2 regions of the Pseudonocardia sp. P-1 genome follow, and region 2 is predicted to be linked to the other one. Evidence: riboswitches for the same ligand, from Rfam matches in the RefSeq annotation. Region 2 holds a riboswitch; the other holds the start of a gene.
The links. Region 2 has a riboswitch for cobalamin ahead of metE (5-methyltetrahydropteroyltriglutamate--homocysteine S-methyltransferase). Riboswitches for the same ligand answer to the same signal wherever they lie in the genome.

Region 1: it holds a riboswitch for cobalamin, as region 2 does, so the genes downstream of both, AC0GKK_RS24195 (hypothetical protein) here and metE (5-methyltetrahydropteroyltriglutamate--homocysteine S-methyltransferase) in region 2, are expected to answer to the same signal.

Annotation. Positions count from the first base shown of each region.
Region 1 covers NZ_CM176614.1:4,920,428-4,927,517, forward strand. Annotated here, with positions in the region: gene AC0GKK_RS24185 (MarR family winged helix-turn-helix transcriptional regulator) at 1-10, shown strand, start outside; gene AC0GKK_RS24190 (chloride channel protein) at 7-1,596, shown strand; cobalamin riboswitch at 1,594-1,780, shown strand; gene AC0GKK_RS24195 (hypothetical protein) at 1,816-2,187, shown strand; gene AC0GKK_RS24200 (DNA polymerase IV) at 2,207-3,667, opposite strand; gene AC0GKK_RS24205 (4'-phosphopantetheinyl transferase family protein) at 3,675-4,382, opposite strand; gene AC0GKK_RS24210 (hypothetical protein) at 4,506-4,715, opposite strand; gene AC0GKK_RS24215 (NAD(P)/FAD-dependent oxidoreductase) at 4,970-6,100, shown strand; gene AC0GKK_RS24220 (cytochrome P450 family protein) at 6,136-7,090, shown strand, end outside.
Region 2 covers NZ_CM176614.1:3,688,651-3,695,740, forward strand. Annotated here, with positions in the region: gene AC0GKK_RS18185 (AAA family ATPase) at 1-1,130, opposite strand, end outside; gene mdo (NDMA-dependent methanol dehydrogenase) at 1,267-2,559, opposite strand; cobalamin riboswitch at 2,793-3,001, shown strand; gene metE (5-methyltetrahydropteroyltriglutamate--homocysteine S-methyltransferase) at 3,129-5,438, shown strand; gene AC0GKK_RS18200 (ABC transporter substrate-binding protein) at 5,529-7,052, shown strand; gene AC0GKK_RS18205 (ABC transporter permease) at 7,049-7,090, shown strand, end outside.

The DNA.
Region 1 (7,090 bases), 1.2 Mb from region 2:
TGCCCGGTGACCGCGGTCCGCGCGATGCACCGCGCGCTCGTCGGCACCCGGCCGGGGCTCGTCGGCCTGGCGACGGTCATCGGGATCGGCGCCGGCATCGGGTCGGTGCTGTTCCACGAGCTGATCCTCGGGGTGACCTGGCTGGTCACCGGCCGGGAGGACTTCTCCGACGCCGGCCGGGTCGCCTCGCCGCACCTGCCCGGGCTGGGGGTCTGGTTCCTGCTCGTCGCCCCGGTGCTCGGCGGTCTGGTGTACGGCCCGCTGGTCCAGCGGTTCGCGCCGGAGGCCCGCGGGCACGGGGTTCCGGAGGTGATGCTCGCCGTCGCGCGCCGGGGCGGGCGGATCCCGGCCACCGTCGCCGCGGTGAAGGCGCTCGCGTCGGGGATCTGCATCGGCACCGGTGGCTCCGTCGGCCGGGAGGGCCCGATCGTGCAGATCGGCTCCGCGCTCGGCTCGGCCATCGGGCAGTGGCTGCGGGTGCCCGCCACCCGGCTGGTCCTGATGGTCGCCTGCGGCGCCGCGGGCGGGATCTCCGCGACGTTCGACGCCCCGATCTCCGGGGTGGTGTTCGGCCTGGAGCTGATCCTGCGGTCGTTCAGCGCCGAGGCGTTCGGCGTGCTGGTGATCAGCTCGGTGGTCGCGAACGTCGTCGCCGAGGTGATCGCCGGGGACCGCGCGATCCTGACCCTGCCGCACTTCGACCTGGGCAGCCCCGCCCAGCTGCCGCTCTACGCGCTGCTCGGGCTGCTCGCGGGGCTGCTGGGCTGGGCCTTCGCCCGCATCCTCTACGTCGTCGAGGACGCCTGCGACGCCGTCTGGCGCGGCCCGGAGTGGCTGCGCCCGGCCGTCGGCGGGCTGCTGCTCGGCGCGCTGCTGCTGGCGCTGCCCCAGATGTACGGCGTGGGCTACCCGGTGCTGGAGGCCGCGATCGGCGGCCGGTACGCCGTCGGGTTCGTGCTCCTGCTCGTCGTCGGGAAGATCCTCGCCTCCAGCCTCACGATCGGCATCGGCGGGTCCGGCGGCGTCTTCGCGCCGTCGCTGTTCGTCGGCGGCACCGCCGGGACCGCCTTCGGCTACGCCGCCGCGGCCCTGTTCCCGGCGCTCGACCTGCACCCCGGCGCGTTCGGCCTGGTCGGCATGGCGGCGGTGTTCGCGGGGGCCGCGCACGCCCCGATCACCGCGGTGCTCATCGTGTTCGAGCTCACCGGCGACTACGCCCTGATCCTGCCGCTGATGGCCGCCGTCGTCCTGGCCACCGGCCTGTCGAACCTGGTGTCGCGGGACAACATCTACACGCTCAAGCTGCTGCGACGCGGGATCGACCTCGCCGCCGACGCCCCGACCGACGAGGCGCTGCGCCGGGTCGTCGTCGCCCAGGTCATGCGGCCCGCCGACGGCACGACGCCCGACCCGGAGCTGCCCGCCCTGGACCCGGACGGCTCCGTGCACGACGTCCTCGGGGTGCTCGCCGCGCACCGGGGCGCCGCGCTGCCCGTGCGGGAGGGGCCGGACGGGCCGCTGCTCGGGACGCTGACCGAGCACGACCTGCTCGACCATCTGCGGGGAGTGGCCGGGCGGGGGACGGTTGACCGCTGACCCGGTCGCGTGATGGGCTCCGGCCGACGACGGAACAGGAAGCCGGTGCGAGTCCGGCGCGGTCCCGCCACTGTCACCGGGGAGTGCCCTCCCCACACCGGCGCCACCGCCCGCGAGGGTGGGAAGGCCGGGGAGGGCGTACCGATCCGGGAGCCAGGACACTGCCCGTCGTCGCGGATTCCCACTGATGAGGGCGCGGACCCTCGAGGAGGACATGCGATGAGCCACGACCTGGTGGTGCTCGGTACCGATCCGTCCGGCGACGACGCGTCCCGCACGGGTGCGCACGACCTGCTGGCCGAGGCCGGGACGGTCTTCGCCTTCCCGCAGGCCGAGTCGACCGCCCTGTTCTACGCCGAGGCGTGGCGGGTCGAGCCGGTCACACCGCGCGACGCCGTCGCCCGGATCGGGGCCTGGGCCGCCGCCGGGCCCGCCGATGCCGCGGTGCTGCTGGTCGGGGGCGACCCCGCGGGCGACGCCGCGCTCGGCGCCGTCCTCGACGGTCTGGCCCGCACCGCTCCCACGCTGCGCGTCCGGATCGCCGAGGGCAGCCGCGTCGCACCGCCGCACCGCAGCCCGCTGATCGGCTGAACCCACCCGGGGCCCGGGCTCAGCCCCGCCAGCTGCCCAGCGGGTCGGCCCGGGTGAGGTCCGGGTCGGCGGCGTCGAGCGTGCGGGTGCGGCCGGGGCCGGTGAGCGCGGTCTCGAACCGCACGGTGACCCGCCCGTGCCCGGCGCCCTGGACCCAGCCGTGGCCGTGCTCGGGGTGGGCGACGTCGTCGCCGGCGCGCCAGGGCCGGTCCGGGTCGGGTTCGCGGTCGGGCCGGTCCGGGCGGAGCGGGCCGGGCGCGTCGCCGGACTCCTCGATCGCGCCGGGCCCGGTGGCCGCGTCGTTCTCCGGAGCTGCGTCGAGCACGGTCACCCCCGCCGCGGCGGCCGGGCGGGTGGCCGCGGGCGGGGCGTCGGGGGCCGGGGCCGTCGTCCACCCGCTCTCCGACGGCACCGCGTCGAACAGCGCCAGTGGCGGCTCGTCGCCGAAGCCGGACACCGACACCCCCAGCAGCCGCACCCCGCCCTCGCCGACGGCGCCCTCGGCCAGCCGCCGGGCCACCGCGACCAGGGTCGCCAGGTCCCGGGTCCCGAAGGGGGTCGTCTCGGACCGGGTGTGGGTGGTGAAGTCCCCGGTCCGCGCCTTCACCGTGACGGTGCGGGCGGTCCGGCCGTCGGCGACCAGGCGCCGGTGCACGGCGACGCAGATCGACTCCACCGCGGTGTGCACCGCGCTCATCGCGGTCAGGTCGGCGTCGAACGTCGTCTCCGCGCTGATCTGCTTGGCCGCGCCGCGCGGGGCGACCGGACGGTCGTCGACACCGCGGGCCAGGCGGTGCAGCTCGGACCCGACGGCACCGCCCAGCACCCCGGCGACCTCGCGGGCGTCCATCGCGGCGAGCTGTCCGATCGTCTCGATCCCGATCTTCCGCAGCGCCTCGCCGGAGACCGGCCCGATGCCCCACAGCGACCGCACCGGGAGCGGGTCGAGCACGGCGGCCTGCTCGGCGTGAGCGATCACCCGCAACCCGTCCGGCTTGGCCAGCTCGGAGGCGATCTTCGCGACCTGCTTGCCCGACCCGGCACCCACCGAGGCGGGCAGCCCGGTGCGCTCGCGCACCGCGCCGCGCAGCCGGGTGCCCCACTCCCGCACCCGGTCCGGGGAGGCCCCCACGAGGTCGGGCGGCTCCACGAACGCCTCGTCGACCGACACCGGCTCGAGCACCGGGGAGAACTCGCCGAGGACGGCCATGACCTCCTCGGACAGCGCCTTGTACAGCGAGAACCGGGGCGGCAGGACGGTCGCGTGCGGGCAGCGCCGCCGCGCCTGCCCCATCGGCATCGCCGAGCGGGCCCCGAACACCCGCGCCTGGTAGCTCGCCCCCGCGACGACGCCGCGCGGTCCCGCGCCGCCGACCAGGACCGGCCGGTCGGCCAGGGTGGGCCGGGTCAGCTGCTCGACGGAGGCGAAGAACGCGTCCATGTCGAGATGCAGCACCCAGCGGTCGGCCGCCGCGGTCACCTCACCATCACCCGTGCATCGTGCCCCGGCGCACCGACAGGACCGCGTCGCCGTCGGCGACGGTGACGACCGGGGCCACCGGTCCCGCCCCGGCGACGGCGCCCGGGTGGTCGTCGAGGCCGGTGGCGACGTCGGCGACCCACCAGCTCCCGCCGGTGCCGGTCCAGCCCAGCACCCGGGCCGGGGCGTGCGGCGGGGACAGCGTGATCGCGTCCATCGGGCTCGACAGGCCCTCGCCGGTGGCCTTGAGCAGCGCCTCCTTGCGGGTCCAGGTGACCAGGAACCCGGTGCCGTCGGGCGTGCCCGCGGCGAGCTCGGCGGGGGAGAGGGCGTGCCGGACGAGGCCGTCGAGGCCGGACAGCGGGCGGTGCGCCTCGACGTCGACGCCGACCGGGCCGGTCCCGACCGCGACGCCGACCAGCGCGCCGGAGTGGGTCAGCGAGAAGCCGGGGTCGTCGCCGCGCCCGGCCAGGCGCGGCTTGCCGTGCGGCTCCCCGCAGCGACAGGTCCGGTCCAGGACGAGCGCGGCGGGGTCGGTGTCGAGCCGCTCGGCGAGCACGAGCCGGGCCAGGGCGTGCGCGGCGAGGTAGCGGGCGCGGTCCTCGTGCCTGCGCAGTGCGAGGAGCCGCTCGCGTTCATGGGCGTCCAGCAGCGCGACGAGGTCGGCGCGGTCGCCGGGATCGGCCGGGGCGGCCCACCAGACGGTGACGGTCACGGCGTCCAGCCTTGCACGTCGCCCCCGCGCCGGGCCGCACCGCCGGGAGTGATCACGGATCGGGCACGCGGAGGGTCGCCCGCCGACGTCCCCGGTGCCCGATCGGTGATCGTGCCCGTGCCCTCAGTCGCTGCGGCGGGCGGCGAAGTCCGTGCGGACGTGGGCCGGGCGGGCCTGCGGGGCCGGCCCCGCCGTGCGCGGTGCCGGCGGGCCGCCCGGCGCGCCGGACCGGCCGCGCCTCGCCGCGCGACGCTCGGCGCGGTTGGCGGGGGTGGGCGCCCCGGCGGGACCGGTGTCGGCGGTGGGGACAGGGGTGTGGCGGGTCGTGGGCATACGACCTCCTCGGAGCATCGGATCGGACTCGGACCGGGTGCGGAGGGCCGGTGACGCGCGGGGACGCCGGAAGGGCCGCACGAGGGCGGCGACGGTTCCGGGCCCGGTGGACGTCACGGGCCGGCGGCGGAGGGCGCGGAGGTCGACTCCGCGGGCCGCTCAGAGGAACCGGATCAGCATGGCGGCGACGCTACGACGACCGCCCGGCCGGGGCCACCGGTTTTCCCCGGGGCCGCCGACCTATCGTCGCGGGCATGGAGACGGCGGACGTGCTGGTGGTCGGCGGCGGCATCGCCGGGGTGTCGGTCGCGTGGGAGCTGGCCGCGCACGCCCGCGTCGTGCTGACCGAGGCCGAGCAGGACCTGCCGGTCCACGCCACCGCCCGCTCGGCCGCCACCTACATCCCCGGTCACGGTTCCGGCCCGTTCCGCGCGCTGATCGACGCCTCCGGGCCGCGGTTCGCCGCGCTGCCCGAGCAGCTCGGCACGCCGCCGCTGCTGTCCCCCCGCCCGGTCCTGCACCTCGCCGACGACGAGCAGGCCGCCGACCGCCTCGCCACGACGCTGCGCGAGCAGCACGGCGAGCCCGGCGCCCCGGTCGCCCTGGACCCCGCGCAGGCGTGGCGCCGCGCGCCGGTGCTGCGCCGTGCCCCGCGTGCGGCCGCGTGGACCGCCGGCGCCTGCGACGTCGACACCGCGGCCCTGCACGACGGCTACCGGCGCGGGCTGCGCGCCCGCGGCGGCACCGTGCTGCGCGGCGCCCGGGTGGCCGCGCTGGACCGGGACGGCTCCGGCTGGAGCGCGACGACGACCGGCGGGCACCGGGTGCGGGCGGGAGTGGTCGTCGACGCGGCCGGGGCCTGGGCCGACGCGGTGGCGGCGCTGGCCGGCGTACCCGGCGCCGGGCTGACCCCGTACCGGCGCACGATCGCCGCCTGCCCGGTCGGCGACCCGTCGGTGCTCACCGTCGACGGTGCCGTCCTGCCGATGATCGCCGACGCCGCCGAGCGCTGGTACCTCAAGGCCGAGGCGGACGTCGTGCTGGTCTCCCCGGCCGACGAGACCCCGGCCGAGCCGGGCGACGCGCGGCCCGACGAGCTCGACGTCGCCCTCGCCCTGGACCGGGTGGGCTCGGCGACCACGCTCGGGCTGCGGTCGGTCCGGACCGCGTGGGCGGGGCTGCGGACCTTCGCCCCCGACCGCGCCCCGGTGCTGGGCGCGCGACCGGAGCACCCGGGGTTCTTCTTCGTCGCGGGGCAGGGCGGGTCGGGCATCGAGTCCGCCCCGGCACTGGCGGCGCTGGCCGCGTCGGTCGTCCTGGGCCACCCGGCCCCGGCCGACGTCGAGCTCGACCCGGCTGTGTGCTCGGTCACACGGCTGATGTAAGCGGTCGCTTACCCATGGCTGGCACCATGGTCCCCATGGCGCTGACCACCACCGGCACCGAGACGCACGACCTGTTCTCGGGCGACTTCTGGACCGACCCGCACCCCGCCTACGCGGCCCTGCGCACCGAGGAGCCGGTGCGCGAGCTTGCGCTGCCGGACGGGAAGGCGTGGCTGATCAGCCGCTACGCCGACGTCCGTGCGGCGTTCGTCGACCCGCGGCTGAGCAAGGACTGGCGCTGGACGCTCCCCGCCGACCAGCGCGAGGGCCAGCCGGCCGCGCCGATCCCGATGATGATCCTGATGGACCCGCCGGACCACACCCGGCTGCGCAAGCTCGTCGGTCGCTCGTTCACCGTGCGGCGGATGAACGACCTGCAGCCCCGGGTCGAGGAGATCACCCAGGAGCTGCTCGACGCGCTGCCCGCCGAGGGCCCCGTCGACCTCATGCGCCAGTACGCGTTCCTCGTCCCGGTGCTGGTCATCTGCGAGCTGCTGGGGGTGCCCGCCGAGGACCGCGACATGTTCTCGGCGTGGTCGTCGGTGATGGTCGACGACTCCCCGCAGGAGGAGAAGTTCGCCGCGATGGGCAGCCTGAACGGCTACCTCGCCGAGCTGATCGAACGCAAGCGCACCGAGCCCGACGACGCCCTGCTGTCCGGCCTGCTCGCGGTCAGCGACGCCGACGGCGACCGCCTCTCGTCCGAGGAGCTCGTCGCGATGGCGACGCTGCTGCTCATCGCCGGGCACGAGACCACGGTCAACCTGATCGGCAACGGCGTGCTCGCCCTGCTGACCCACCCCGAGCAGCGCGCCCGGCTGCAGGCCGACCCGTCTCTGATCACCTCGGCGGTGGAGGAGTTCCTGCGCTTCGAGTCCCCGGTCTCCAACGCCCCGATGCGGTTCGCCAGCGAGGACGTCGAGTACTCCGGGGTGACCATCCCGGCCGGGTCGACCGTCATGCTCGGCCTCGCCGCGGCGAACCGGGACC
Region 2 (7,090 bases):
GCCCGCTTGGCGCGGCCGTCGATGTCACCGTCGTCCGGGTCGTCGTCGCGGGCGCTCGGGGTGCGCGCGGCGCGCGGCGCGGGCTCGTCGTGGCTGTGGTCGCCGTCGTGTCCGTGTCCGTGGCCGTGCCCGTGTCCGTGGCCCTGCTCGGCGACGACCGCGTTCGGGTCGACCAGGTTCGGCAGCGCGTCCAGCGCCTTCTTGACGTCCTTGTCGTACTTGACGACGACCGAGACGGTGTCGGACAGGATCTGCGAGCTCAGCTCGTCGACCCCCAGGACGGCCAGCGTGCGCGCCCAGTCGATGGTCTCCGAGATCGAGGGCGACTTGCGCAGCTCCAGCTCGCGCAGCCCGCGCACGACGTTGACGAGCTCCTCGGCCAGCTGGTCCGACAGCCCGGTCTTCTTCGACTTGACGATCTCCAGCTCGCGGGAGGCCGACGGGTAGTCGAGGAACAGGTGCAGGCAGCGGCGCTTGAGCGCGGCGGCGAGGTCGCGGGTGTTGTTCGAGGTCAGCAGCACGTACGGGCGCTGCTCGGCGACGAAGGTGCCGATCTCGGGCACGGAGATCTGGAACTCGCCCAGGGTCTCCAGCAGGACGGCCTCCAGGGCCTCGTCGGCGCGGTCGACCTCGTCGATCAGCAGCACGACGGGCTGTTCGGAGCGGATGGCCTCCAGCAGCGGGCGCGGCGCGAGGAAGCGCTCGGAGAAGAACACGCTCTCCTGGGACCCGATGCGGTCGACCGCGGAGGCGAGGTCGGGGGCGTCCTCGACGAGCTGCCCGATCTTCTCGCGGAGGATCTGGGTGTACATGAGCTGCTTGCCGTAGTCCCACTCGTACAGGGCCTTGGTCTCGTCCTGGCCCTCGTAGCACTGCAGGCGCAGCAGCCGGCGCCCGGTGGCGACGGCGAGCATCTTCGCCAGCTCGGTCTTGCCGACCCCGGCGGGCCCCTCCAGCAGCAGCGGCTTGTCCAGCCGGGTCAGCAGGAACACCGTCGTGGCCAGGCGGGTGTCGGCGATGTAGCCCTGCTCCCGCAGGGTCTCGATCACCTGGTCGACGGACTCGAACGGACCGGTCGAGGCGACGGCGTCCGCCGCCTCGGTCACAGTGGGGACGACAGCCTCGGACACGCGGATATCTCCTTCGCGGGCCGCACCGGCTCTGGTGCGGAGAAGAGCGGGGCCGCAGCCAGCGGGCCCACCCACCCGAGTATCACCTCGGATGGCTGGGCCCGCTGGTGCGACGGTGGACGTACTGACCTGCGGATCAGGTCAGCAGGTCGTCCAGGTCACCGTTGATGGAGTGGTCGACGACCGGGCGGACGGTCTCGAACGTGCACTCCTTCGGGTTGCCCGGGGTGCAGGCGTCGCCGAGGACGTGGTTGGTGATCCGGTCGACGTCGGCCGCGTCACCGACGATGGTGGGCGCGTTCTCGTAGAACTTGGTCGGGCCGGTGCCCAGCCGGTTCTTCGAGTAGGTGTCCTGCTTGACGTCGGCGAACTTCTCCGGGATGCCCACGTCGCGCAGCAGCCGGATGGAGGCGGCGAGCGCGGCGTCGGCGGCCTGCGGCTTGGTCATGCCGCGGGTGTCGACCCCCATCGCCTCGGCGATGTCGGCGAAGCGCTCGTACACGACGGGCATGTTGAACGCCCACACGCGGGGCAGCGCGATGGCGTTGTTCAGGCCGTGGTGGGTGTCGTAGAACGCCGACACCGCGTGGCTGATCGAGTGGATGATGCCGAGGCCACCGGAGTTGAACGCCTGGGCGGCGATGTACTGCGCGTACATCATGCCCTCGCGGCCGGAGAGCTCCTGGCCGTTCCAGACGGCCTTGCGCAGGTTCTGCGAGGTCAGCTTGATCGCGTGCAGCGCGTTGCCCAGCGACGGCTGGAAGTCCAGCCGCGAGACGTAGGGCTCCGAGGCGTGCGCGAGCACGTCGAACCCGCACTGCGCGGTGTAGTCGATCGGGCAGTCGTAGTAGAGCACCGGGTCGTCGATCGCCAGGGTGGTGACCGAGGCGTCGTCGAACGCGACGTACTTGTGCGGGTTGTCGGGGTCGGTCGTGGTGTCGGTGATGACGTAGGCCCACGAGGTCTCCGAGCCGGTGCCGGCCGTGGTGGAGACCGCGATGTGCGGCGGGTTGGCCGGGTTCTCGGACTTGTTGAAGCCCTCGAACTCGTTGACGTTGCGGCCGTCGTGCGCGACCGAGATGCGCGCGCCCTTGCAGGCGTCGTGCGAGGAGCCGCCGCCGATGGAGACGAACGAGTCGCAGTTGTTCTGCTGGTAGAGGCCCACAGCGTCCATGACGTTGTAGTCCTTGGGGTTCGACTCGACCTTGTCGTACAGCACGACCTCGAGGCCGTGGTACTTCATCGACTCGACGATCTTGTGGACGATGTCGGTGCCCCGCAGGCCCGACGTCATGACCAGGGTCTTCTTGAAGCCCAGCTTCAGGGCCTCCGGGCCGATGAGCTCGTGCGACCCCGGACCCATGAGCGCACGGGGGAACGGGTGGAACTCCTTGATGGGGAACGGCTTGAGCAGCTCGTCTACCTGCATGTCAGCCCTTTCTGAGGCAGGTGGATGGGTCGAGACCGCACGCTATGCCCCCTGTGGCCGCGGGCACAGGGGTGCTCGCCATTACCCCTCGGGAGACCGGGCAGGTTCCCCCTCCGAACGGAGGGGCACAGGGTGAGGTCGCCCTCGACCCGGCCGCCGGGGAGGGTGTGACAGTAATGCCAATGTATGGCAACAGGGATCGCTCGGCAACAGTCTGTCCGGCCGGTCCGGGGTACTGTCGGCTCGCCGACGGTTCGTGCCGGCCCGACGACGGGGCGTCACGAGGCAAGAGGGAACCCGGTGGGAATCCGGGACTGCCCCGCAGCGGTGAACGGGAACGACCGCCGTCAACAGCACTGGGAGTGATCCCGGGAAGCGACGGCCAGTAGGTGTGCGCAGTGCGCCCGTGAGTCCGAAGACCTGCCGCCGGTGCGTGCGCCGTCCGGCGTGCGCGGATCCGTGGCCTCGCGGGAGGACCGGGCGGACGACCGGGCACCGTCGTGCCCGGCGGTCGCAGGCGCCCCGTGCCGGCGACGGGTCCTCCACCGCACTCGCGAGGAGAGAGGGCCGTGAGCATTCCTTCCAGCAGCACCATCGGCAGCACCGTCCTGGGGTACCCCCGGATCGGACCGGACCGGGAGCTCAAGCGGGCGACCGAGTCGTACTGGGCCGGGCGGACCGATGCGTCCGCACTGCACGACGTCGCCGCCGGGCTGCGCCGCGACACCTGGACCGGGCTGCGTGACGCCGGGCTCGGCTCGGTGCCGGGCAACACGTTCTCGTTCTACGACCACGTCGGAGACACCGCGCTGGCGGTCGGGGCTGTGCCGGAGCGCTTCGCCGGCGTCGCCGACCCGCTGGAGCGGCTGTTCGCGATGGCCCGCGGCCGCACCGGCGCCCCGGCCTGCGAGATGACCAAGTGGTTCGACACGAACTACCACTACCTCGTCCCCGAGGTCGGCCCGGACACCCGGCTCGCGCCGGGCAGCCGCAAGGCCCTCGACGAGTTCCGCGAGGCCCTGCGCTGCGGGATCACCACCCGTCCGGTGCTGGTCGGGCCGGTGACCTTCCTGCTGCTGTCCAAGCCGGCCGACGGTGCACCGGAGGGCTTCCGCCCGCTGCACCTGCTCGGGCCGCTCGTCGAGGTCTACCGCGACCTGCTCGCCGAGCTCGCCGAGGCGGGCGCGGAGTGGGTGCAGCTCGACGAGCCCGCCTTCGCCGCCGACCGGACGCCGCAGGAGGTCGCGGCGCTGCGCCGGGCCTACGACCGGCTCGCCTCGGCGACCCGGCGGCCCAAGATCCTCGTCGCGTCGTACTTCGGGGAGCTGGGACCCGCCCTGCCCGCGCTCGCCGCCACGGCCGTCGAGGGGCTGGCGCTCGACCTCGTCGCGGGGGCCACCGACCTGGACGCCCTCGATGTGGGAGACCCGGCGGTCCCGGGGCTGGACCGGAAGGTGGTGCTGGCCGGCGTCGTCGACGGGCGCAACGTGTGGCGCACCGACCTGGACCGGGCACTGGCGACGGCGCAGCGGCTGGTCGGCGTCGCGGGGCGGGTCGAGGTCTCGACGTCGTGCTCGTTACTGCACGTCCCCTACGACCTGACCGCGGAGACGGCTCTGCCCGGCGACGTCGTCGACATGCTGGCGTTCGCCCGGCAGAAGGTCACCGAGGTCGTGCTGCTCGGGCGGGCCCTGCGCGAGGGACCCGACGCGGTCGCGGCGGAGCTCGACGCCGCACGGGCCGTCCGGGAGCGGGTCGCCGCCACCGCGCGCCGCGACGAGCGGGTGCGGTCCCGGCTCGACGCGCTCGGCCCCGACCACTACCGGCGCGGTCCCGGCGACGTCCGGGCGAAGGTCCAGCGCGCGGCGCTCGGCCTGCCCGTCGTCCCCACGACGACGATCGGTTCTTTCCCGCAGACCGCGCAGATCCGGCGCGACCGGGCCGCGCACCGCTCCGGTGTGATCGACACCGGCACCTACGCCGAGCGGATGCGCCAGGAGATCGTCCGCGTGGTGCGGCTGCAGGAGGACATCGGGCTCGACGTCCTGGTGCACGGTGAGCCCGAGCGCAACGACATGGTCCAGTACTTCGCCGAGCACCTCGACGGCTTCGCCACCACCGAGCACGGCTGGGTGCAGTCCTACGGCTCGCGGTGCGTACGCCCGCCGATCCTGCACTCGGACGTGTCCCGGCCCCGGCCGATCACGGTGGAGTGGGCGCGGTTCGCCCAGTCGCTGTCCGACGCGCCGGTCAAGGGGATGCTGACCGGCCCGGTGACGATCCTGGCCTGGTCGTTCGTGCGTGACGACCAGCCGCTGGGTGACACCGCCCGGCAGGTGGGGCTGGCCCTGCGCGACGAGGTAGGAGACCTGGAGGCCGCCGGGATCCGGATCATCCAGGTCGACGAGCCCGCGCTGCGCGAGCTGCTGCCCCTGCACGAGCGGGACCGGCCCGGGTACCTGGACTGGGCGGTGGACGCGTTCCGGCTGGCCGGCGGGGCCGTCGCCGACGCCACCCAGATCCACACCCACCTCTGCTACTCCGAGTTCGGCGAGGTGGTGGGGGCGATCGACGGGCTCGACGCCGACGTCACCACCGTCGAGGCGGCCCGGTCGCGGATGGAGGTGCTGGCCGACCTCGGACCGGGGGTCCCGCGCGGGCTCGGCCCGGGCGTCTACGACGTCCACTCGCCCGAGGTCCCCGGCGCCGACGAGCTGGTCGAGCAGCTCGGCGCGGCCCTGCGCCACATCGGACCGGACCGGCTGTGGGCCAACCCGGACTGCGGGCTGAAGACCCGCGGTGAGGCGGAGACGGTGGCGGCCCTGACCAACCTGGTCGCCGCGGCCCGCCTGGTCCGGGACTCGGCGACGACCGGCTGAGCCCGCGTCGCGACGCCCCGCGGCTCCCCGGCCGCGGGGCGTTGCTCACGCGCCATTGATTGAACAGATGATCAGATGTAGTCATATGGAGTGATCGCACGAAAGATGGCCGCGCTGCTCGCGGCCGCCGCCCTGGTGCTGACCGGCTGTGGTGCCGGCACCGGCGGCGCCGGGACCCCGGACCCGGCCGGTGAGCTGACCGTGGCCCTGCAGTTCCCGCCGCGCGCCGACTACGCCTTCGACGCCGACGACGGCGCCCGGCTGCAGTCCCTCGGCGTCGCCGAGACCCTGACCACTGTCGACGCCGACGCCCGCCCGGCGCCGATGCTCGCGACGGGCTGGGAGCAGCAGGGCAACGCCTGGCGGGTCACCCTGCGCCAGGACGTGCGGTTCCACGACGGCACCCCGCTCACCCCGGACGCCGTCGTCACGGCGCTGCGCTACGTCGCGGGCGTCGAGGCCCCGCCGCGGGCGATCCGGGGCATCGGCTTCGCCGTCACCCCCGACGGCGCCGACGCCGTGCGGATCACCACCACCGAGCCCGACCCGGTGATGCCGTTGCGCCTGTCCAGCGGCAACCTCGGCATCCTCGCGCCCGCCGCCTACGCCGGCGGCGGGGCGCCGGCCTACCTGCGCACCGCGACCGGCCCGTTCGTGCTGGACTCGGTCAGCGGCGCCGACTCCGCGCAGCTGGTCCGCAACGACGACTACTGGGGCGAGCCGGCGGGTGCCGCCCGGGTCACCGTCCGCTACGTCGAGGACCCGCAGGCCCGCGCGCTGGCGATCCAGGCCGGCGACGTCCAGTTCGCCGAGGGGCTGCCGCAGGCCCAGCTGGCGCAGGTCCGCGCCGCCGGCGCCGAGGTCGTCGAGTACCCCAACGCGCGCACCGTGCCGCTGCAGCTCAACCAGTCCGCGGCGCCGTTCTCGGACCTGCGGGTCCGCCAGGCCGTCACCGCGGCGATCGACCGCCCGGTGCTGGCCGAGCAGGTCCTCGCCGGGGGCGCCGCACCCGCGGCCGACCTGTTCGGCGCGGCCGTGCCCTGGGGCGAGACCGCGCCGCCGCCCGGGGCCGACGTCGCCCGCGCCCGGCAGCTGCTCGCCGAGGCCGGCTACACCGAGCAGAACCCGCTCACCGTGCGGCTGTGGACCTTCCCGAACCGGCCCGAGCTGCCCGCGCTGGCGAACGCGATTCAGGCGATGCTCGGTGCCGCCGGGGTGAAGGTCGACATCACCGTCGGGAACTACGAGGCCCAGGAGCCGAAGGTCCTCGCCGGTGACTACGACATGTTCCTCAACTCGCGCAGCTACCTGTCCGACTTCCCGGACGCGGCGAGCACGCTGACCTCGGACTACACCTGCGACGGCAGCTACGCCGTCGACCAGTACTGCAGCCCCGCCTACGACGCGCTGGTCGACCGGCTCAACTCCACCGAGGACCCGACGGCCCGCCAACAGCTGTTCCGCGAGGCCGCCGCGATGCTGACCCGCGACGCCGTCGGCGTCATGGTCGTGCACCCGCGCAACACCGCCGTGCTGCGCGGCGCCACGGGCTTCGTCCCCGATCCGCTGCAGATCCGCCCGGTGCTGCCGCAGCTCTCCCCGACCACGGGGTGATCGGGCTCCTGCTGCGCCGGCTCCTCGTCGTCGGGCCG